DNA from 2 places in the Streptococcus vulneris genome. Region 2 is predicted to be linked to the other one. Evidence: riboswitches for the same ligand, from Rfam matches in the RefSeq annotation. Region 2 holds a riboswitch; the other holds the start of a gene.
The links. A riboswitch is a leader RNA that binds a small molecule or an ion and turns the genes downstream of it on or off. The one in region 2 is predicted to bind thiamine pyrophosphate.

Region 1 (11,654 bases), on a different contig from region 2:
TGACATAGGAACCGACAGGTTGCACAAAGAGAATCAAGTCCCATTTTTCCTTAGCCAAGATTGAAACAAAGAGATTGTCAAATGTCTCTCCTGATAAGTCCCTTTGGTCCTCAGTCTCCATGTAATAATCATAGTAGCCCTTGGTTACTAAGGAGTTGGTGTCTGCTATTACCAGTCCCCTATTGGCATTGCTATCGATTAACTTAGATGTCTGGTCATACTGCCCCAACAGGAGATAATAGTAATCCTTTGGAGTCAATTCATCGTCGCGGACATTGTTTTTGATCTGGTACTCACGCGCGTATTCCAGGCTAACTGGTGCATCGTAATACCTTGCCAAATCCTTGGCTAAAGTGGTCTTCCCATTGCTGGCACTTCCCATAATCAACACTTTCTTTGTAAACTGACGTCGGAAGGGTTGAGCAATATATTTCCAATATTTGCTTGGATTTTCTCGAATCATAGTCGCTGAGATACCAAACTTTCTTTCTTGCAAGACAGTCTCAAAGCTACGATTAGACAATTCTTGCTGGTAGTCTGCTTCTCCCACAAAGAAAATTAGTTCTTGCTGGGTTTCATCATAGGAAATCTCCTCTAACATTTGGTCCAACCACTCCTGCCAACCCATAGGGTAACGAGGAAGATTGGTTTCATCTAACTTGCAGACAGAGGTCAACTCGTCATCACCAAAGGCCTCTCGGATATAGCGAAATCTTTTTTGAAGCGTTAAGCCTACCTGCTCCCCTCTATCTCCCTCATAGCCTGAAACGACAACCCAAACCCGGTCACACTGTCGCTTCGCACGCTGGATCAGATCGATATGACCTTGATGAAGCGGAGCAAAGGTTCCAAATACCACTGCTGTTTTCTTTTTCATAAACGCATTGCCTTTTTATAATTTTTGATATTTTTATTATCTATGTTTTTTATTATAAACTATATTTTTGTTTTGTCAATAGTTTTTTATTATTTTTTATAAAAAAGTAGCAAAAAAGAGAATCAAGATTGCTCCTGATTCTCCATTTTTATGCAATATCAAATTTTAACTGGCCTGCTTTAACACCAATCTTAAGTGTGCTGCCTGCCACCAAATCTCCCTTAAGAAGAAGTTCTGCCAACTTGTCCTCCACTTCTGTTTGCAGGGTTCTGCGAAGTGGACGAGCTCCCATCTCTGGGTCATATCCTTGATTTGCCAACAATTTCAGGGCTGAAGCTTGTAATTTCAAATCAATGCCTTTTTCAGCCAAACTTGCCACTAAAGGTTTAACCATAATCTTCACCACTTCCTGCATATGGTCGCTAGATAGGCTATGGAAGACCACCTTTTCATCAATACGGTTGATGAATTCAGGTCTATAAGCCTTTTTCAACTCTTCAAACATGCGTTTTTCCATGTTTTCCTGGTCAAAACGAATATCCTTAGCCCCAAATCCGACAGTCTTATCATCACGAAGGGCTGTCGCACCAAGGTTCGATGTCATGATGATAATGGTATTTGAAAAATCGACCTTGCGTCCCTTACTATCTGTCAAGACACCGTCATCCAAGACCTGCAAGAGGACATTAAAGATGTCTGGGTGGGCCTTTTCTACTTCGTCAAAGAGGAGAACGGAATAGGGTTTGTTGCGAACCTTCTCGGTCAACTCCCCACCTTCTTCATAACCCACATAGCCCGGAGGAGCTCCATTGAGACGGCTGGCTGCAAATTTCTCCATATATTCACTCATATCAAAGCGGATCAGAGCTGATTCATCATCAAAAAGAACTTCTGCTAGAGCCTTAGCCAATTCGGTCTTACCGACACCTGTAGGCCCTAAGAACATAAAGGAACCAATCGGACGCTTATGACTGCGAATCCCTGACTGGTTGCGGCGAATCGCACGGCTAATGCTTGAAACTGCTTGATCTTGCCCGATGACACGTTTGTGCAATTCAGCTTCCAAGTTTAGGTATTTCTTAGCATCAGTCTGAGTCAGTTTTTGGACTGGAATACCTGACAAGCGACTCAAGGTGGTCAAAATATCAGACTCTGTCACCAAGTCTTTATAGACAGGCACTTCCTCTTCTTTTGCGATTAACTGAGCTGCCTGTTTCCACTTACCATCCATCAGGGCCTTGTCAGCTGGACTTAAGTCAGAATCGTCTGCTTTTACATGCTTAGCCTTATTTTGCACTGTTGCTGCTGCTTCGTCCAAGAGATCGATAGCAGAGTCTGGCAAGTGACGGCTAGTCAAGTAACGATGCGCCATCTTGACAGCTGTTTCGACCGCTTCATCTGTGATTTGCACACGGTGATGTTTCTCATAAGTCGCCTTCAAACCTTGTAAAATGGTCATGCTGTCTGCCACGCTTGGCTCTTCGATCGTCACTTTGGCGAATCGACGAGAAAGGGCCGCATCTTTTTCGATGTGTTTTTGGTATTCTTCCTGAGTGGTGGCACCAACCGTTCTCAAAGTTCCACGCGCCAAAGCTGGTTTCAAGATATTGGCCGCATCCAAAGTTGAATCAATACCGCTCCCAGAACCCATGATAGTGTGGAGTTCATCGATAAAGAGGATGACTTGGCCATCTTCTTCAATATCCTTGATGATATTGTTCATGCGCTCTTCAAAGTCACCACGGAAGCGTGTCCCTGCAACGACATTCATCAAATCAAGCTCCAACACGCGCATCTTAGCCATTTCTGCAGGTACATCACCACTAGCAATACGCTGGGCGAGACCAAGCGCCAGAGCAGTTTTCCCGACACCCGCATCTCCAACCAAGACAGGATTATTCTTGGTTTTCCGACTCAAAATTTGAATCATACGTGAGATTTCTTTGTCCCGACCGATGACTGGTTCTAACTTGCCAGAACGAGCTTGCTCTGTCAAATCATGCGTATAGTCCTCGAGACCACCACTCGGAGTCTGGGGCATGCCCATCATATTAGCCATAGAATTTTGCTTATCAGCTACTGTACGATGTCGTTGTCGTAAAGCCTTGAGATCTTCACGAGTCCAGCCTGCCCGTTCTTCTAGATTTCGACGTAGGGCAGCAATCTTAACCTGATCTTTCTTGTCTTCATAAGAAAAACCAGCCCTCTCCAAGATACGAGTCGCCAAGGCATTGCCATCATGTAAAATCGCATAAAGGACGTGCTCCGTCCCTAGCACCTTAGAATGGACCACTGACGCCACATATTCCGCTTCATCAAAAAGAACCTGTAAACGATGAGAAAACGGCAATTCCGTAAAGGTTTCATCCTGGCTATAGTCCGTTTCAGTCAGTTCCAAAGCGACTTCTTCTAAACGGTCCATCTCATATGGATAATCATTTAAAGTCGCCCCTGCCACACTATAACTGTGATTGGACATGGCAATCAACAAGTGCCAAGACTCTAGGTAACGAGCTCCAAAATGGCCTGCAACCATGTAGGCACTTTCGATACATTCATTCAATGCTTTTGAATAGTTCATCTTACTTCCCTTTTCTATCTACCTCTTGTATGACCTGTCTTAGCATATTAGCACGAACAACTGGAGCTTCTTCTCCTAGAACGCGATCCAAAGCTACTGCCACCAGCAAATTCATCTCCTGCTTGGTCATCAATTCCTGCTCAACCAAAAGCTGCAGAATATCCTCATAAATTTCTTGACTGACCCGCTCACCAATTGAGTAAAGCAGATCCCTGAGCATTTCATGATGACTAGAAAACTCAATCCGTCCTATACGAATGTAGCCTCCGCCACCACGTTTACTTTCAACCAAGTAGCCTCTACTTTCAGTAAAGCGCGTCTTGATCACATAGTTAATCTGACTAGGAACAACCTGGAAGGTATCTGCCAACTGACTCCGTTGCAACTCCACAATTCCAGATTGATCTAAAATCGCCTTGATGTAGGCCTCAATATGATCCGATGTATTTTTAAATCTCATTACAAACCCACCTCTCTCTTTAAACCTTGACTATCTTTGACTATTATACCGAAATTTTCTCATTTTTAAAAGAAAAAGGGCGTTGGTAAAGGATAATCTTCACCAACTCCCTATTTTTCTACTTATCTAAGCCTAATTCTGCCAAGATTTGACGTTTGTAGACAATCTTTTGAACTTCCTTGTCCTCATCTTCGGACCAATCTAGTTTAATTTCTGAAACAATTTGCCCAGGACGATTTTTCAAGATATAGATGCGGTCACTGAGATTGAGGGCCTCCTCGATACTATGCGTAATGATCAAGGTTGTTAGTTGCAACTGCTTGTGAATCTCCAGATACCAAGCATGGAGTTCCATCTTAGTCATCTCATCCAAGGCGCTAAAGGCCTCATCTAGGAGAAATAGCTTGTGCCCGAAAAGGTAGGTACGAAGCAAGGCTACACGCTGGCGCATCCCACCACTGAGTTCATGAGGGTATTTATCTCTTATAGCTGTCAACTGGAAAGTCGCAAGAATTTCATCCGCTCGAGCAATGGCTTCTGCCTTATCAACCTTTTGAATCAAGAGGGGCAGGATGATATTGCCAAGGACTGTCTTATGCTCCAAGAGGAGATCCTTTTGCAACATATAACTCACGCGCCCCTTAGGATTTTCCTCCCCATCAAGGACAATTCTCCCTGACTGAACTTCTAAAATCCCAGCGATTAGGTTAAAGAGGGTGGTTTTCCCAACACCACTTGGGCCTAGGATAGAAACCACTTCACCTGAAGTCACCTGCAGGTTGATGTCTTCTAAAATTCTATCTTGTCCGTAGGCATAACTGACGTGTTCTAGTCTAATTTCTGTCATTATTTCACAAATTCATTGGTAAAGCCTTTGTCTGTCAAGTCTTCTTTTAGGATACCATTTTCTTTATCCCATTTGTAGAAGGCATTCCAACGAGCTGCGTCAAATTGCCCCCATTTTTCCTTGTCGCTTGCGTATTCTTTTGACAAGTATTTTTGAGATTCGATGACAAAGTCACGTTTTTCCTTGAGTTCAGGTGCATTCTTAATGAGGATATCTGCTGCTTCCTCTGGATGCTCCATGGCATATTGGTAGCCTTTTTTGATAGCTTGGATGACTTTACGAGCTTCTTCTTTATTGTCTTTCAAATAGTCGTTGTTTGCGATGATAACTGGTGAGTAGTAGTCAAACTCCTTGACGTAGTCTTTCAAGTACATGAAGTTAGCCTCTACTCCTTGAGATTTTGCAAGGATACCATCCCAACCGTAGTAAATCCAAGCAGTGTCAAAAACTCCATTGGCAATCGGTGTGATTGAGTTTGAATCGTTGTTTGGTACTTTTTCGACCTTCTCAAAGTCTCCACCTTGTGATTCTACCAAGGTCTTCAACATAGCAAGTTCAGTTGGGTCATTCCAAGTTCCGTATTTCTTACCAACCAAGTCTTTTGGACTAGCTACATTGTCAGATTTACGAGAAATGATTCCTGATGTATTGTGTTCTACGATAGCTGCAACGGCAGTAATTCCTGCTCCTTTTTCCAATTTTTTAGCCATATAATCTTGGAAATAGACTGCAAACGGTGCCTTACCATTGATAACCAAGTCAGAAGAACTTTCTTCTGGTGGCAATTTCAAATCAACATCCACTCCAGCTTCTTTGAAATAACCTTTTTCCTTAGCAACATAAAGCCCTGTGTGGTTGGTATTTGGCGTCCAGTCTAGGATAAAGTCAATCTTCTTGAGTTCTGCTTCCTTATTGTCCTTAGAAGCAGTTCCTTGACCACAGGCAACAAGCACAACAGCTACAAGAGCTGTCACAAGCGTTAAAAACACTTTCCATGTTTTCTTCATTTCAATTTCCTCTTTTCTTTTTCAGAAACATCCTTTTTCTTATGAACGTTTCCATTTAATAACATATTTTTCACTAATATCGACCAACTTCATACCAAGAAGACTGATAATCGATACCAGAATAATAATAGCAAACATGGTATCATACTGAAACAGTTTCTTGGACTGAATCATGTAGACACCTAGTCCTTCAAAGCCTCCCAACCACTCAGATACCACTGTTGTGATGAAGGCGTAGGAGACACTGACCCTCAGACCTGCATAAAAGTAAGGCAGGCTGACTGGGATTTTAAAATGCCACAGAATTTGCCAAGGTTTGGCCCGCATCAGACTAAACAAGGTCAGCATATCCTTGTCACAATGCCTAAAACCGTCCAAAATGCTAACGATGATAGGAAAAGTAGTCGTCAAGATAATCAAGACAATCTTGGGTAAAATCCCATAACCGAGCCACAAGACCAGGATAGGAGCTATGGCAATGGTCGGAATGGTCTGAACAACCACCATCATAGGGTAAATCAGATCGTTAAGCCAAGTCAAACTATCCATAAGCACAGCCATGAGACAGGCAATCAAAACTCCCAGAACCAACCCCAGCAAAGCCACTCTCAAGGTCGCCCAGCTATGGTGCCAGAGAAATTCTCTATCACGAACAAAGGCCTGGAGAATTTCAAGAGGTGTCGGCAGGATAAACTTGGGGAGAAGTTTAAGCAAACCTGCTAGCTGCCAGATTGACAAGACTCCTAGAAAGCCCAATAGACTAATGTGTCGTCTCAGTATACTTTTCAAGTTTCTCATCAATACTTAATATCTCTCCTACATTTATTTTAACATTGGCAAAGACATTGTCTGCCTCTTGCCCTGCTACCTCTAGCGCTTCTTTGAGAATGCGCATGAGCTCATCAAACTCCCCTTCCAAGACCGTTTCAAATGGTGTCACCACCATAGTTACTTCTTGAGCTTGCAGATAAGCAATGACCTGATCAATAACAGCAATCCGATCAATTCCCTGTGCCAAGGGTAAAACTTGCAAGGCTATGCTTGCTTTCATAAGAACCTCCTCTTCTCGTTTTCCTTTGACAAAAAGAAAAACCTTTACCATATATGGAAAAGGTCAAGATTAGACTAAGTATCGTTCCCTACGCTGGCATTACCCAGATCAGGTGCGGTCGAAGTTTAACACTTCCTCTCAGACTGTACACAGACTCCCATATATTATATGGACATATGATAGCGTAAAACAAAAAAAATGTCAAGGAAACTGCTTACAGAAAAACATGAAAAAGAGTTTGAAAACAAATGCTTCAAACTCTATATAGCTTTTTTATTTAGCCTCGTACCAGGTTGCACCTTCATTTTCATCTGCGATGAGGGGAACACTGAGTTGGATGGCTTCTTCCATGGTTTGTTTGACCAATTTTTTCATCTCTGCTAGTTCCGATTTAGGCACTTCAAGGACGATTTCATCGTGCACTTGCAACAGCATCTTAGTCTGATAACCACCTGCAACCAAGGCTTTATCTAGCTGAATCATGGCAATCTTGAGAATATCTGCTGCCGAACCCTGGATAGGTGAGTTAATGGCAGTTCTCTCAGCAAAACCACGAATGTTAAAGTTACGCGAATTGATATCCGGCAACTCACGACGACGCTTGAAGAGGGTCTCTACATAGCCCTTATCACGCGCCTCACGCACCACTTCATCCATATAGTTTTTAATACCTGGGAAACGTTCAAAGTAGGTATCAATGTAAGCCTTGGCCTCCTTACGGCTAATGCCCAAATTATTAGACAAGCCAAAGTCGGAAATCCCGTAAACCACTCCAAAGTTGACTGCCTTGGCATTGCGACGGTCGTTTGGAGTCACATCCTCAGGATGCTCAATGCCAAAGACCCGCATGGCTGTCGAAGTATGGATATCTGCCCCCTCTTGAAAAGCCTTAATCAAGTGCTCGTCTTTAGAAATATGCGCCAAAACACGCAATTCAATCTGTGAATAGTCGGAGCTGAGAAGTACACTATCCTCCCACTCAGGCACAAAAGCCTTACGAATGAGACGGCCTTGTTCCAATCGCACAGGAATATTTTGCAAGTTTGGATCCACACTAGACAGACGCCCAGTCTGGGTCAAATCCTGCACATAGCGAGTATGAATCTTGCCATCAGCCAAAATCCAGTCCTGCAAGCCAATCACATAAGTAGATTGAATCTTGGCAATCTGACGGTAATCCAGGATTTTCTTAACAATCGGTGCAATAGGAGCTAGACGCTCCAAGACATCCACCGCTGTCGAGTAACCTGTCTTGGTTTTCTTAGTGTATTCTAGAGGAAGTCCCAATTTTTCAAAGAGAAGCACGCCCAACTGCTTAGGCGAGTTAATATTAAACTCCTCACCAGCCAGTTCATAAATCTCCTGAGTCAGTTTTTCAATGACAAGCTCATTTTCAGCCTGCATCTCAAGCAAGGTCTCTTTCTTGACCGTAATCCCAGCAATTTCCATCTTGGCAAGGACAAAAGCCAGAGGTTGCTCCATATCATAAAGAAGCTCTAATTGCCCATTTTCGCTGAGTTTTTCAAGCAAAATAGGCTCTGTTTCGACCAAAACTGCAAGCTTACGAGCTAAATGCTCCAAGAATTTCTCACGTGCAGGAATGGCTCTCTTGACACCCTTACCGTAGAAGGTCTCATCATCGACCAAGTAAGTCTGACCATAAAGACTAGCAATAGTCGCAATTTCATTGTCCTCCACAGTCGAAAGGAGGTATTTAGCCAAACGGCTATCAAAAGCAGGCGCCTGTAAATCTACACCAAAACGATTCAAGAGAACTTTGGCCTTTTTAAAATCATAAACTCTCAGATGTGTTTTTTCTAAAAAATCCTTGAAAATAGGCTCTTGCAAAAGTTCAAGTTTATCTGTAGCATAGAGCTTATCCCCACAAGACCAGGCAAATCCAACCAAATCATCCGTATGGTAATTCTCACCAAAAAGCTCAAAATGGAAGATAGATTCTTCATTCAGCATGTCTTGACAGACTTGGTCAACAATAGTAAAGTCCAAACTCTCAGTCACATCAGCTGACGACACATTTAAAGCCTGCTTGAGCTGTTTGAAGCCCATCTCATCGTAGAATTTCCCAAGATTTTCCACATCTGGACCACTATAGACCAAATCATCCAAACCAATCTCAATCGGTGCCTTGGTATCAATGGTCGCCAGTGTTTTCGACAAAAAGGCCTGTTCCTTATCATGGATGAGATTTTCCTTCATCTTAGAAGCCTTCATCCCATCAATATTTTCATAAATCCCCTCAAGCGAACCATGCTCCAGCAAGAGCTTGATACCCGTCTTTTCACCGATTTTGGTCACCCCAGGGATATTATCCGACTTATCACCCATGAGCGCCTTGAGATCGATAAACTGAGTCGGTGTGATGCCCATCTTTTCCATAAGATATTCTGGCGTAAAGGCCTCAAACTCAGCCACACCTTTCTTGGAAATCTCAACCACCGTATGCTCATCCGTCAGCTGAATCAAGTCCTTGTCCCCACTGACAATGGTAATATCAAAACCATCCTGCTCAGCTAGTTTATCCAGCGTCCCAATGATGTCATCCGCCTCATACTGAGCCAACTCATAATGACGAATCCCCATATGATCCAGCAACTCACGAATGAAGGGAAATTGCTCACGAAACTCATCAGGAGTCTTAGCCCGACCACCCTTATAGTCCGCATACATCTCTGTACGGAAGGTCGTCTTACCCGCATCAAAAGCCACCAAAATATGACTCGGCTCAACCCGCTCCAACAAATGGCTCAACATCAACTGAAAGCCATAAATCGCATTGGTATGCAAGCCAGCCGCATTCTTAAAACGGTCCAACTGCTGATAGAGCGCAAAAAACGCCCGAAAAGCAACAGAAGACCCATCAATCAATAATAATTTTTTCTTATCCATACACCCATTATAAAGGAAAGCACCAAAAAATACCATTAGGAAGAGTTCCCTGAGAGAAACTAAGATAATATAAAAAGAGAAGGAAGTTATTCCCCCTCTTTCAAGCTACGAAATGAATTAGTTTTTACGTTTCACAAATGGAATAGCACCAAGGAACAATCCAAGGAATCCTAATGATGTAACTGCAACATTATCTTTACCACCAGTATTTGGAAGTTCTTTTTTATCTTCTGTTTTTGCTGCTGGCGCTTGATAAGTCTGATCTTGCTTAGTTCCTACTGTTGTCAGTTTATAGTCTGAAACATTATTTACGGCTGGGGCTCCTGTTTCTGCATACGCTGGAACATTGTTTACAGCTGGCGCTCCTGTTTCTGCATACGCTGGAACATTATTTACGGCTGGGGCACCTGTTTCTGCATACGCCGGAACATTATTTACAGCTGGTGCTCCTGTTTCTCCATATGCTGGAACATTGTTCACTACAGGGTCTTCATCATTTGTAGATAAAGGTCCTGTATATTCTGGAACTTCGTTAACAGCTGCTAAGACAAAGTTAGCACCCCCTTTATATTCTGGAACTTCATTAATTGCTGCTTCTAAACCATTAACGCCGCCTGTATATTCTGGAGCATCGGCTACAGTAGGAGGTGTTGCATCATTTACCCCACCAGTAAAATCAGATTCATTATCTCCAGAAGGAGAATCACTAGGATTCACGCCACCGTTAAACTCTGGAGCATTTTCAGCCGTAGGAGCATCAGCAGGATTTACCCCACCAGTGAATTCAGGAGCATTAGGAACAGTTGGTACTTCGTCAGGTTGTTTAGCATCGTCAGAAGGAGAATCACTAGGATTTACTCCACCATTAAATTCTGGAGCATTAGGAGCAGTTGGTACTTCGTCAGGTTGTTTAGCATCGTCAGAAGGAGCGTCAGCAGGATTTACCCCACCAGTGAATTCTGGAGCATCAGGAACAGTTGGAACTTCATCTGCTTCCTTAGCAGGCTCAGTAGGTGCTTCATCATCACTTACGCCACCACTGAAATCTTTAGGTTCTTCACCTTTAGGAACTTCTTTTAAGTTTTCGATATAACCTAAAGTTGCGTTGTAATCGTCAGTTAGTGTATCGATTGCATTTTTACGCGCTTGTAATGATTCGTTAACTTCGTCAAATTTAGCTTGAGCTTCATCAACAGAAGCTTTAGCAGAAGCGACAGAACCTTCTAGTTTAGTTACAGCATCTTGTAATTTATCGATAACATCTTGATCAGCTTTATTCGTTTTAGCTGTTTCAAGAGCAACTTTAGCTTTTTCTAAGGTTTCTTTTTGTTTATCTAAGGCAGCATTTTTCTCTTCTACTGCCTTAGCTTTTTCAGCAGCATCTGCTTTATCTTTATCAGCTTCTTTAGTTAATTTTTCAATTTTTTCAGCTAAATCATCAGCAATATCTGTAAGTTTTTTAACGATTGGTTTAGAAGCTTCTTTTTTAGCAGCTTCATCAATTTTTTTAGCTTCTTCAGCATCTAATTTTTTAGTTTCATCAACTTTTTCAGGAGCTTTGTTTCTAGTGTTATAGTCGTTTTCTAATTCTTTTAGAATATCTTTAGCAGATAAATCACCTTTTTCAACGGCATCTAGAATAGCTTCTTTACCAATTTCAGCTTTTTTATCAGCTATTGCTTTTTCTTTATCAGTTATACTTGCATCTTTATGAATTTCTGCAATCGCATCTTCTTCAAGTTGATCTAAAGCGTCTTTAAGAGCTGTTTTAGTTTCAGCTTCTTCTTTTTTAGCCTCTTCTTCTTTTTTAACTTCTTCTTCAACTTTAGCTTTTGCTTTTTCAGCTTCTTCTTTAGCTTTGGCTAATTCAGCTTCTGCGTCAGCTTTAGCTTTTTCAGCTTCTTCTTTTTTAGTTTGAGCAGCA
Region 2 (11,654 bases):
TACAGGACCAACACCAACATAATCTACATATTCAACTTTTGATTGTTGAAATTCTTTCTCGTTTTTTATAGAAAGACCAATTATTTTATCTGGCATCAATTTTCTAATTTCATCAACTCCAAGGTCATCTTGTCCTACATGTACGCCATCAGCGTCAATTTCCATTGCCAAATCAATATCATCATTAACAATAAACGGCACATTGTATTTTTTACAAAGATCCTGTAGTTTAATTGCTAATTCGACTTTTTCTTTACCTTCTAAGGCTCCCTCACCTTTTTCACGAAATTGAAATAAGGTTATACCACCTTTTAAGGCCTCCTCAACGACTCTATATAGATCTTTTCCTTGGCAAGTAGTCGTCCCACAAATAAAATATAGTTTTAGTAATTCTTTATGAAACATCTTACTTCACTCTTTTGAATTCCTTTACATCTTCGTCTGTAATCTCGTATAAGGCATTTATAAATTCAACTTTAAATGTTCCAGGAAGATGTCCATTTGGACGTTTTTCTGCCATTTCTCCAGCGATATTGTAAACCAACATTGCTGTTTCTAATGATTTCAATTCTTGACCTTTTTCTAGTCCGATAAAGCTTGCTACTACAGCACCTAATAAACATCCAGTTCCAATAACTTTTGGCATCATGGCACTACCATTATGAATCGTTACCACTTCTCCATTTACCGCAATGGCATCCACTTCACCTGTTACTATTATAGGAATATTGAACTTCTTATTTGCTGCTAGAGCAATTTCATCAATATTATCTACGCCCGCACTATCTACTCCTTTAGATGCCACATTTATTCCTACTAAAGAGGCAATCTCGCCAGCATTTCCTCTAATCGCTGCTAGTTTGTAATTGTTGATTAGATCATCTGCTACTTTTTTTCTATATTCTCCTGCTCCACAGGCTACAGGATCTAAAACTGCTGGGACATTATATTTCTCTGCAATTTTCAGAGCAGCTTGGTATAATTTCCAATTTTCATCTGTCAATGTTCCTATGTTTATTAATAAACCTCCAGCATACTTTAACAAATCCTCTAAATCTGCAGGAAACTCACTCATAGCTGGTGATGCACCCAGTGCTACTAATCCATTTGCTGTGAAATTTTTTACTACATCATTGGTTATGCAAATGACCAAAGGTGCTTTTTCTTTTAATAATTTTAAACTTGTCATATTGAAATCCTTCCTTTTCACTTTATACGATCTATTGATTTCAATTTATCTCTATCTTTCGTTAAGAAATTTTTTTTACATTGAATGATTTATGCTCGATGAAAATCAAAGAGCAAACTAGGAAGCTAGCCGCAGGCTGTACTTGAGTACGGCAAGGTGAAGCTGACGTGGTTTGAATTTGATTTTCGAAGAGAATTACCTCATCAAATTTGTCAATATCCTAAACTTTCTCTAGGCGTCATAACCAATATCAAAAAAGGCTAATTCTAAAGCGACCGCTTGATTCCAGCGTTGCTGAAGTTCTGTCAAACCTTCTCGATCTTGTCCGACACGATTGAGTTCGTCAACCAGAAATTGAACCCACTCTGCAAAGAAAGGACCTCTGTGGAGGTTGATCCATTCCGAATGAATATAGGCTTCAGGTAGAGCCAAATCTTTAGAACCCCAGTCTAAATAGAGACCTTCTGCAATGACTAGCATGACCAAAAGATGAGCATAATCTGATGATGACACAGCAGAATACATAAGCTGCTGAAAGGCTTTTGTTACAGGATGCAAGGTCACTTCCAGATAGTCATGCTCTGCTACTTTTAACTCCATGAAAGCCTTTTGGAAATAACCGTCTTCATCTGCTTCAAGAAAGCCTAGTTGCTTGGCAAAACGAAGCTTGGATTCAAGCTGGTCTGCGTGGGCTACGCAAGCACCCAGCATGGATAAGAAGGCATCAAAGAAGTGATAATCTTGAATCAGGTATTCTTTTAAGACCTTATTCTCAATTGTCCCCGCAAAAAGTTCCTTAACAAAACGATGATTGATTGCAGCTTGCCAATCCTTATGACTGCTTTTTAATAATTCTCCAACAATCAAACCTGGCTCAAATGCATAGTCTTGTGTTTCCATATTTACTTTTCCTCTCTTTACTCGTTCGTAATCAACAAAATATCAAGAAAATCCTAGTTTTACTTGACCTTTTTAAAGAAAATCAAGGGCGTTCAAGAAGAGCTACCTAAATTCTTTGTATCACCTTCATCCGGCTTATATAAACAAAAAAACTCCAATTACAATCAAGAATTAGAGTTTAGCTTACAAGATTAGATCGTTCATTTCGACATACGAAAAAACGTTTCACATTTCCCTTCGCCAGTCTTAACTGTATCAGGTTCAATGGGTATCATCTCAGCTTAAAGCACCCCAAATGTCTTTATTATTTAATTACTGCACCAGTATAGCAAAAAATGAAAGCCCTAGCAAGATTTTTGATTAGAAAATATATTTATATAGATTTCAATGGTGATTTATTCTTCCTATAGACGAAGAAAAACCTCCACATTCAGTGGAGGCAATCTTTTTATCAATACAATTTTAAGTCACGAGGATCGACTGGGAAGGTTGGGTTGTATGGGTTGTGACGGAGTTTGAAGTGTTTGACATCTTCAATAGTCTGAGTTCCAGACAATTGCATAACTGTCTTCAATTCTGCATTCAAGTGTTCAAAGACTTGACGCACACCGACACTACCACCGAGAGCCAAACCATAGATAACAGGGCGACCAATAGCTACCAAGTCTGCTCCTGAAGCCAAGGCTTTAAAGACGTGTTGACCACGACGAATACCAGAGTCAAAGACAATTGGCACACGTTTGTCAACTGCTTCTGCTACTTCTTGAAGTGAGTCAAAAGCAGCTGGTCCACCGTCGATTTGGCGGCCACCGTGGTTGGTTACCCAGATACCAGAAGCTCCCGCAGCAAGCGAACGTTCAACGTCCTCACGGCATTGTGGTCCCTTGACATAAACAGGAAGTCCTGAGTATTCAGCAATAAATTCTACATCACGTGGAGACAAGCGTTGTTTAGCTGATTTGTAAACAAAGTCCATTGATTTACCAGCACCTTCTGGTAGGTATTCTTCAACAATCGGCATGCCAACTGGGAAGACAAAACCATTACGCTTATCTACCTCACGATTGCCCCCTACCGTAGCATCAGCCGTCAAGACAATCGCTTTATAACCTTCAGCCTTCACACGGTCCATGATGTGGCGATTGATTCCGTCATCTTTACTAAAGTAAAACTGGAACCAATGTGGTGTCCCTTGAAGGGCTTCTGTAATTTCTGGAAGATCTACAGTAGAGTAAGAGCTAGTTGTGTAAAGAGAACCAAACTCATGCACACCACGCGCAGTAGCCACTTCACCCTGTTCATTTGCCAATTTATGAGCTGCAACAGGTGCCATAATGATTGGTGAAGACAATTTTTCACCTGCAAATTCAATCTCTGTACTTGGATTTTCTACATTGCAAAGCGTATGCGGAACGATGAGTTTGTGGTTAAAGGCGCGAATATTCTCACGCAAAGTGAAAGTATCTTCCGCCCCACTAGCGATATAGCCAAATGCGGCTTTAGGGATAACTTGTTGCGCCATTGGCTCCAAATCATAGGTATTGATGAAATCTACATGACCTTCTGCATTGCTTGTTTTGTATGACATAAAATGCCCTCCTTAATAAGTAAGCGTTTACTTTGTATATTACAAAAATATCTTAACTCTTTTTTCAAAACTTTTCAAATATTTTGTTTGTAAATTTCAGAAATTTTATGTCTATGATAAAAAATCCTTATAACGGCAATAAAAAATAGATATTATCCAAAGAAGATTTTAAGTGCTACAATAACTGTATTATTTCTAGATGGGAGGTTCTATTTTTGGATTGGTCCATTGTTGAACAATATCTACCACTATATCAAAAGGCATTCTTTCTGACCTTGCATATTGCAGTTTGGGGAATTCTGGGATCCTTTCTGCTCGGTTTAATCGTTAGTATCATCCGACATTATCGAATCCCTGTTTTGACGCAAGTAGCGACAGCCTACATTGAATTATCACGTAATACGCCCCTTTTGATTCAACTCTTCTTTCTCTATTTCGGACTTCCTCGAATCGGGATTGTCCTATCTTCAGAAGTCTGTGCCACTTTAGGACTGGTCTTTTTAGGAGGCTCCTATATGGCAGAATCTTTCCGAAGTGGGCTGGAAGCCGTCAGTCAAACCCAGCAGGAGATTGGATTAGCAATCGGTCTGACGCCTGTACAGGTCTTTCGCTATGTGGTTCTTCCGCAAGCAACAGCTGTGGCACTCCCCTCCTTTAGTGCCAATGTCATTTTCCTCATCAAGGAAACCTCTGTTTTCTCAGCAGTAGCTTTGGCCGACCTCATGTACGTTGCCAAGGACTTGATTGGACTATATTATGAGACAGACATTGCGCTAGCTATGTTGGTAGTTGCTTATCTTATCATGTTGCTACCCATCTCACTGCTCTTTAGTTGGATAGAAAGGAGGCTCCGCCATGCAGGATTCGGGAATCCAAGTACTCTTCCAGGGAAATAATCTCCTGAGAATCTTACAGGGTTTGGGCGTTACGATTGGGATATCCATCCTGTCTGTCCTCTTATCCATGATGTTCGGAACAGTCATGGGAATCATTATGACCTCCCATTCTAGAATCGTACGATTTTTAACACGATTGTATCTGGAATTCATCCGTATCATGCCCCAACTGGTGCTACTCTTCATCGTTTACTTTGGCTTGGCTCGAAACTTTAATATCAATATCTCAGGTGAGACTTCTGCTATTATCGTTTTCACCCTCTGGGGAACAGCTGAGATGGGGGACTTGGTCCGTGGAGCCATCACTTCCCTTCCTAAGCATCAGTTTGAAAGTGGACAGGCACTCGGCTTAACCAATGTTCAACTTTACTACCACATCATTATCCCACAAGTCTTTAGAAGATTACTGCCACAAGCCATCAATCTTGTTACTCGGATGATTAAAACCACTTCCTTGGTTGTTTTGATAGGGGTTGTTGAGGTTACAAAGGTTGGACAACAAATCATCGATAGCAATCGCCTGACCATCCCAACTGCTTCCTTTTGGATTTATGGAACCATTCTAGTCTTGTATTTCGCAGTTTGCTTTCCTATTTCCAAACTATCCACTCACCTAGAAAAACATTGGAGGAACTAAATGTCTGAAACTATCTTAGAAATCAAGGAACTAAAAAAATCCTTCGGAGACAATCCCATCCTCCAAGGACTTTCTCTAGATATCAAAAAGGGAGAAGTTGTCGTCATCCTAGGACCATCTGGTTGTGGTAAAAGTACCCTCCTTCGTTGCCTCAATGGCTTAGAAAGTATTCAGGGTGGAGATATCCTGCTGGATGGTCAGTCTATCGTTGAAAATAAAAAAGATTTTCACCTCGTTCGCCAAAAGATTGGTATGGTTTTTCAAAGCTATGAACTTTTTCCCCATCTGGATGTCCTTCAAAACCTCATCCTAGGCCCTATCAAGGCTCAAAGGAGAGACAAGAAAGAAGTCACTGAAGAAGCTTTGAAACTACTAGAACGTGTCGGTTTGCTAGATAAACAACATAGCTTTGCGCGTCAATTATCTGGTGGACAGAAGCAACGGGTTGCAATTGTTCGTGCCCTCCTCATGCATCCAGAAATCATCCTTTTTGACGAAGTGACTGCTTCGCTGGATCCAGAAATGGTGCGTGAGGTTCTGGAACTCATCAATGACTTGGCCCAAGAAGGCCGTACCATGATTTTAGTAACCCACGAAATGCAGTTTGCCCAAGCAATTGCCGATCGGATTATCTTCCTCGACCAAGGGAAAATTGCTGAAGAAGGAACGGCTCAAGCCTTCTTTACCAATCCTCAAACTAAACGAGCCCAGGAATTTTTAAACGTCTTTGACTTTAGCCAATTTGGCTCATATCTATAAAGGAGATTCTTATGAAACTATTCAAACCACTCTTAACTGTTTTGGCACTTGCCTTTGCCCTTATCTTTGTCACAGCTTGTAGCTCAGGTAGAAATGGTGGTGCATCGTCAGGTAAAACCACTGCCAAGGCTCGCACAATCGATGAAATCAAAAAAAGCGGTGAGCTACGAATCGCCGTGTTTGGAGATAAGAAACCTTTTGGTTACGTTGACAATGACGGTTCTTACCAAGGTTACGATATTGAACTTGGGAACCAATTAGCACAAGACCTTGGGGTGAAGGTTAAATACGTTTCAGTTGATGCTGCCAACCGTGCTGAATATTTGATTTCAAACAAGATAGATATTACTCTTGCCAACTTTACAGTGACTGACGAACGTAAGAAACAAGTTGATTTTGCCCTTCCTTACATGAAAGTTTCTCTTGGTGTCGTATCACCAAAGACTGGTCTCATTACAGATGTCAAACAACTTGAAGGTAAAACTTTGATTGTCACAAAAGGAACGACCGCTGAAACTTATTTTGAGAAAAATCACCCAGAAGTAAAACTCCAAAAATACGACCAATATAGCGATGCCTACCAAGCTCTTCTTGACGGACGTGGAGATGCCTTTTCTACTGACAATACTGAAGTCCTAGCTTGGGCGCTTGAAAATAAAGGATTTGAAGTAGGAATTACTTCCCTCGGTAATCCAGATACCATTGCGGCAGCAGTACAAAAAGGTAACCAAGAATTGCTAGACTTCATCAATAAAGATATTGAAAAATTAGGTAAGGAAAACTTCTTCCACAAGGCCTATGAAAAAACACTTCACCCAACCTACGGTGACGCTGCTAAAGCTGACGACCTGGTTGTTGAAGGTGGAAAAGTCAACTAATACTCTTCGAAAATCTCTTCAAACCACGTCAGCTTCACCTTGGATTATATTTGATTTTCATTGAGTATAAGATCCAATAACATCACAAAAAGAAATCAGGTAATCCTAGTGACTACCTGATTTTCTATGTTTTAAGCGTTTTGCCAATTTTCTTGGTCTTCTTTAAATCGTTTTAGGAGATCTAAGCCTTCTGGTGTGATGTAACCTTCTTCTTGAGCTAGGTGAATGAGTTCACTGTAGTTAGAAAGTGTTAACAGCTTAACACCAGCATCTGCAAAGTTTTTGTCTGCTTTTGGCAATTGGTAGCTGAAAATCGCTACAACTCCAAGCACATCTGCTCCTTCTCGTTTAGCAGCTGCTACTGCTTCAAGAACAGAACCACCTGTTGAAATAAGATCTTCAACCACTACCATTTTTTGACCCTGAGTTACGCGGCCTTCGATTTGATTACCAGCACCGTGGTCTTTTGGTTTGCTACGGATGTAGGCAAATGGCAGATTCATCTTGTCAGCAATGATGGCTCCGTGAGGAATCCCAGCTGTTGCAGTTCCTGCAATCACTTCTACCTCTGGAAAGGCTTCTTTAATAGCTTCCACAAAGCCATTTTCAATTAGGGTACGAGTTTCTGGATAGGCTAGTGTCACACGATTATCAGTGTAAATGGGCGACTTGATACCAGATGCCCAAGTGAAAGGCTCCTCTGGTTTGAGGTAAACGGCTTGAATTTTCAAGAGGTGGCTGGCGATATCTTTAGCAAGTGTCATGGTCTTCTCCTTTTATTTTATAATCTAGTTCTTTAATTCCAGTCCTGTGTCCATTCATCCTTGATGGCATGATAAGCTGCAACAGGATTCTCAGCTTGGGTAATGGGACGTCCCACTACGATATAGTCACTGCCGATTTGATAGGCATCTGCTGGCGTCATGACGCGTTTTTGATCTCCTACTGCAGCACCTGCAGGACGAATGCCCGGTGTCAGACAGATAAAATCTGGATTGGTGGCCTGCTTGATGAATTCCACTTCCTGAGCCGAGCAAACGACACCATCCAAGCCCGCTTCAGCTGTCTTCCTAGCATAATGAATCACAGACTCTTGCAGGCTGGTCTGGATGTTTTGAAAATCCTGCATCTGGGCTTCTGACGTTGATGTCAGCTGCGTTACAGCAATCAATTTTGCTTGACTTCCAAGACCTTCACGCGCAGCCTTCATCATCTCCACGCCGCCAGCGGCATGAACATTAGTCATATCCACACCAAGCTGAGCCAAGACCTTCATGGCTGACTTGACTGTATTAGGAATGTCATGCAGCTTAAGATCCAAAAAAACACTGTGCCCCAGGCCTTTCAAGTAAGATACAATCTCAGGCCCCGTTGCGTAATAAAGCTCCATCCCTACCTTAAGATAAAGGCTTTCTTCTGCTGGAAAAAGAGCTAAGAATTCCTTGACCGCCTCAAAACTAGGAAAATCAAGAGCAATGACTGGACGATGTTCTCGCATAGGTTTCTCCTTTTACCTTTGCTAGTGAGAGAGTCTGGGCAACAGAAGCCACGAAAAAAGGAACCTGCCAACAGCAAGGTTCCACGAAAAATGGGTAGTCTCCACCCTTTCACCGTCTAACCTTAGCTGCCTCTCTGGACTGCTTTAAAGGTTTTTTACTATTCTATTATTTCTACTAACACTTGTCAAGTAAAAACATGGCAACTAAAGAGCTATAGAAGAAAAGGTAAACCTAGCGACGCGATGAACGTCGGGTCGTTTGGTTTTGATTGCCCTCTTCCTCCAGCTTTTTCCTTTCCTCTTCTAGTTTATTCTGCTGTTCTTCCAGTCTTTTCTTCTCTTCCTCTTTTTGTTTCTTCTCAGCTTCCTTAGCATCTTGTTTGGCTTTTTCCTCAGCCTCCATAATTAATTTATCCGCCACAGTGTAACTGTAAATTCCAGCTTCCATGTCAATCACACTCGGTTCTGACAATTGTGGCTTAATCTTACTGTAATATGGCAGTTTCTTACTCATTTCAGATAGAGGAACCAAGACCTCGTCCGAATCATTCATAGTCAATCGAATTAAATCTGATGTGACCTTGCTTGGGGCTAGTTCCACCTTTTGGATAGCCGCCTTGAGTTCTGGACTAATTTGAGCAAGTTCTGAGGTAAAGGTCTTGATTTGTTCGCTGTCATTAAAGAGAACTGATATATAAGTTTCTGGCAGACTCACCAAACTTACCGAACTGGTCTCAAGCTGACCGCTTGAAAGGATTGGATAATGGCTTTCTCCAGAAACATAGTAGGCCACAATATCATATTCCTTGACCTTGATAGTAAACTTGGTTGGAAATTGATAGACAAGCTGAGCTGATTCAACCCAATAATTAGACTTGATCTGCTCTTCATATTTTACCTTATCTAGCAGAAGGTTAATCGTATAATCCGAATCCTGAATGCCTGAAGCCTGTCGAATATCATCAGCTGTAGTTTGCACTGTTCCCTCAACACCAATATCCTTCATGGTCGCATAAGGACTGAGCAAATAAGCAGAGACAACCAATAAAATCAGACTGAGAAACAAAATCGAGATAGCCCGCCAGATATGAACTCCTGGAATTTTCGGTTTGACCGGTTTTTCCTTAACAGGCTTTTTCTCTGCCTTTTTATCCCGTTTATCCTCTTTCTCTGTCTTTTTAGACTTTGATTCTTCTTTGACTACTTCTTTTTTGACGTCTTCTGACTCTTCTACTTTTTCTTCAGCATCTTCCTTAGCTGATTTTGGGTCTTTTGGATCAGATTCACTCTCTTGGTCCTCGGTTGCATCTGACTTTTCAGATTTTGAAGCCATTCGTGCTTGTCTTTCCTTTTCCTTCTCCTCAGCTAGGGCTACCTCTTCTTCAGCCTTCTTTTTTAGATATTCCTGGTTTCGTTTCTGCCATTCTGATAACTCTTTAAATTCTTCGAGGATTTCTTTGCCCTCATTTTTCTTATCTTTTGACATTTACTTTCCTTATGATAAATCTTTTTTCAACAATTGATAAAAATCTGCTAGAGATTTCAATTCCTTTGAAGCCCTCATCTTAGCTTGGTAATCTTCCTTGTGACTTAGTAAGTGAGAAAGCTTCTCTTCTAAACTGTCCAAGGTCAAATCGCTTTCTTGAAGCTCTTCTGCATAGCCTTTTTTTACAAAGTAAGCTGCATTTTCAATCTGGTCTCCACGACTAGCTTCACGACCAAGTGGCACAATAACATGCAATTTTGCCATGGCCAAGAGCTCAAAAATCGTATTGGCACCACCTCGTGTCACAACAATATCAGCCAATTCCATCAAGGGTTGATAGAGATTGGTCACATAGTCAACACGAAAAAGATTTTGGCTCAACTCATTCAGGCTAGAATCTCCAGTTAGATTGATAATATTGTAGCGCTCTGTCAGTTCTTTCTTATGGTCTGTCACCAATTGGTTAAAGACACGAGCGCCTGCAGAACCACCGACAAACAATACAGTTGGCAATTTAGGATTAAAGTGGGTTTGGATATCCACCAATTCATCTGGTTCTGAATTTTTTTGGTCTGAAACCTTGGTCACTGCTCCCACATGCTCGACCTTAGACAAACTTGAAGCTTGTTCAAAGGTTGAATACATCTTCGTCGCAAATTTATAGGCGATTTTATTGGCCAAGCCCATAGATAGGTCAGATTCGTGAATAAAGACAGGAACTCCAGACACACGCGCAGCGATAACTGGCGGCACAGAGACAAAACCTCCCTTTGAAAAAAGGGCCTGTGGACGAAGTCGCAACATGATAAAGAGAGATTGGACAATTCCCCAGCCAACTTTGAAGACGTCCAGCATATTTTGCCAAGAGAAATAGCGACGCAATTTTCCAGTCGCAATAGAATGGAAGGTAACATCCAAACCTGACTTGAGGATTTCTTGGTGTTCGATACCACGCTTGTCCCCGATATAGTGGACTTCCCAACCATCTTCGATGAACTTAGGCATTAACAAAAGGTTAAGGGTCACGTGTCCAACCGTCCCCCCACCTGTAAAGACAATTTTTTTCATATTATTCCTTTAACTCCGCTACTGTGTCGATAAAGAGGTCGCCACGTACTTCAAAGTTAGCATACATATCCCAGCTGGCATTGGCAGGACTGAGAAGAACCACATCTCCTTGAGTCGCAAGCTCGTAGGCCTTGCGGGTCGCATCTGCAATATCAGTCGCATCCACATATGCCACACCAGCCTTGTCTGCTGCCCGTTTAACACGTTCTGCAGACTGACCAAGGATGACCATCTTCTTGAGTCCAGTAATATCTGGCACCAATTCGTCAAACTCATTGCCACGGTCCAAACCACCTGCAATCAAAATGACCTTGCTGTTGTCAAATCCTGACAAGGCTTTTTGAGTAGCCAAGATATTGGTTGACTTGCTATCATTATAGAATTTGACACCCTTGATTTCATCCACAAATTGGAGACGGTGTTTGACACCACCAAAGGCTGAAAGAGTTTCTTTGATGGTTTGGTTATCAACACCACGAAGCTTGGCTACAGCAATAGTCGCAAGGGCATTTTCCACATTGTGACTACCTGGAACTCCGATTTCATTCGCTGCCATGACTACTTCCCCACGGAAGTAGAGTTGACCATCTTCCAAATAAGCTCCATCAACCTTTTCCTGTGTTGAGAATGGTACAACGGTAGCTTGTGTTTTAGTAGCCAAGTCTTTTGCCAAGTCTTGATTAAAGTTCAAGATAAGGAAATCAGCCGCTGTCATCTTGTTCTGGATATTCCACTTGGCTGCTACATATTCCTCA

Region 1: it holds a riboswitch for thiamine pyrophosphate, as region 2 does, so the genes downstream of both, KUA57_RS02315 (thiamine-binding protein) here and KUA57_RS08300 (TenA family protein) in region 2, are expected to answer to the same signal.

Annotation. Positions count from the first base shown of each region.
Region 1 covers NZ_JAHUZC010000002.1:57,028-68,681, reverse strand. Annotated here, with positions in the region: gene KUA57_RS02345 (AAA family ATPase) at 1-877, opposite strand, end outside; gene KUA57_RS02340 (ATP-dependent Clp protease ATP-binding subunit) at 1,026-3,458, opposite strand; gene KUA57_RS02335 (CtsR family transcriptional regulator) at 3,460-3,918, opposite strand; gene KUA57_RS02330 (ABC transporter ATP-binding protein) at 4,037-4,765, opposite strand; gene KUA57_RS02325 (ABC transporter substrate-binding protein) at 4,765-5,772, opposite strand; gene KUA57_RS02320 (ABC transporter permease) at 5,812-6,570, opposite strand; gene KUA57_RS02315 (thiamine-binding protein) at 6,533-6,823, opposite strand; TPP riboswitch at 6,892-6,994, opposite strand; gene polA (DNA polymerase I) at 7,097-9,730, opposite strand; gene KUA57_RS02305 (SIALI-17 repeat-containing surface protein) at 9,848-11,654, opposite strand, start outside.
Region 2 covers NZ_JAHUZC010000012.1:53,559-65,212, forward strand. Annotated here, with positions in the region: gene thiE (thiamine phosphate synthase) at 1-405, opposite strand, end outside; gene thiM (hydroxyethylthiazole kinase) at 407-1,189, opposite strand; gene KUA57_RS08300 (TenA family protein) at 1,421-2,089, opposite strand; TPP riboswitch at 2,305-2,393, opposite strand; gene lctO (L-lactate oxidase) at 2,541-3,677, opposite strand; gene KUA57_RS08310 (amino acid ABC transporter permease) at 3,893-4,573, shown strand; gene KUA57_RS08315 (amino acid ABC transporter permease) at 4,533-5,210, shown strand; gene KUA57_RS08320 (amino acid ABC transporter ATP-binding protein) at 5,211-5,969, shown strand; gene KUA57_RS08325 (cysteine ABC transporter substrate-binding protein) at 5,981-6,847, shown strand; gene pyrE (orotate phosphoribosyltransferase) at 6,979-7,611, opposite strand; gene pyrF (orotidine-5'-phosphate decarboxylase) at 7,644-8,345, opposite strand; gene KUA57_RS08340 (cell division protein FtsQ/DivIB) at 8,578-9,831, opposite strand; gene KUA57_RS08345 (UDP-N-acetylglucosamine--N-acetylmuramyl-(pentapeptide) pyrophosphoryl-undecaprenol N-acetylglucosamine transferase) at 9,841-10,899, opposite strand; gene murD (UDP-N-acetylmuramoyl-L-alanine--D-glutamate ligase) at 10,901-11,654, opposite strand, start outside.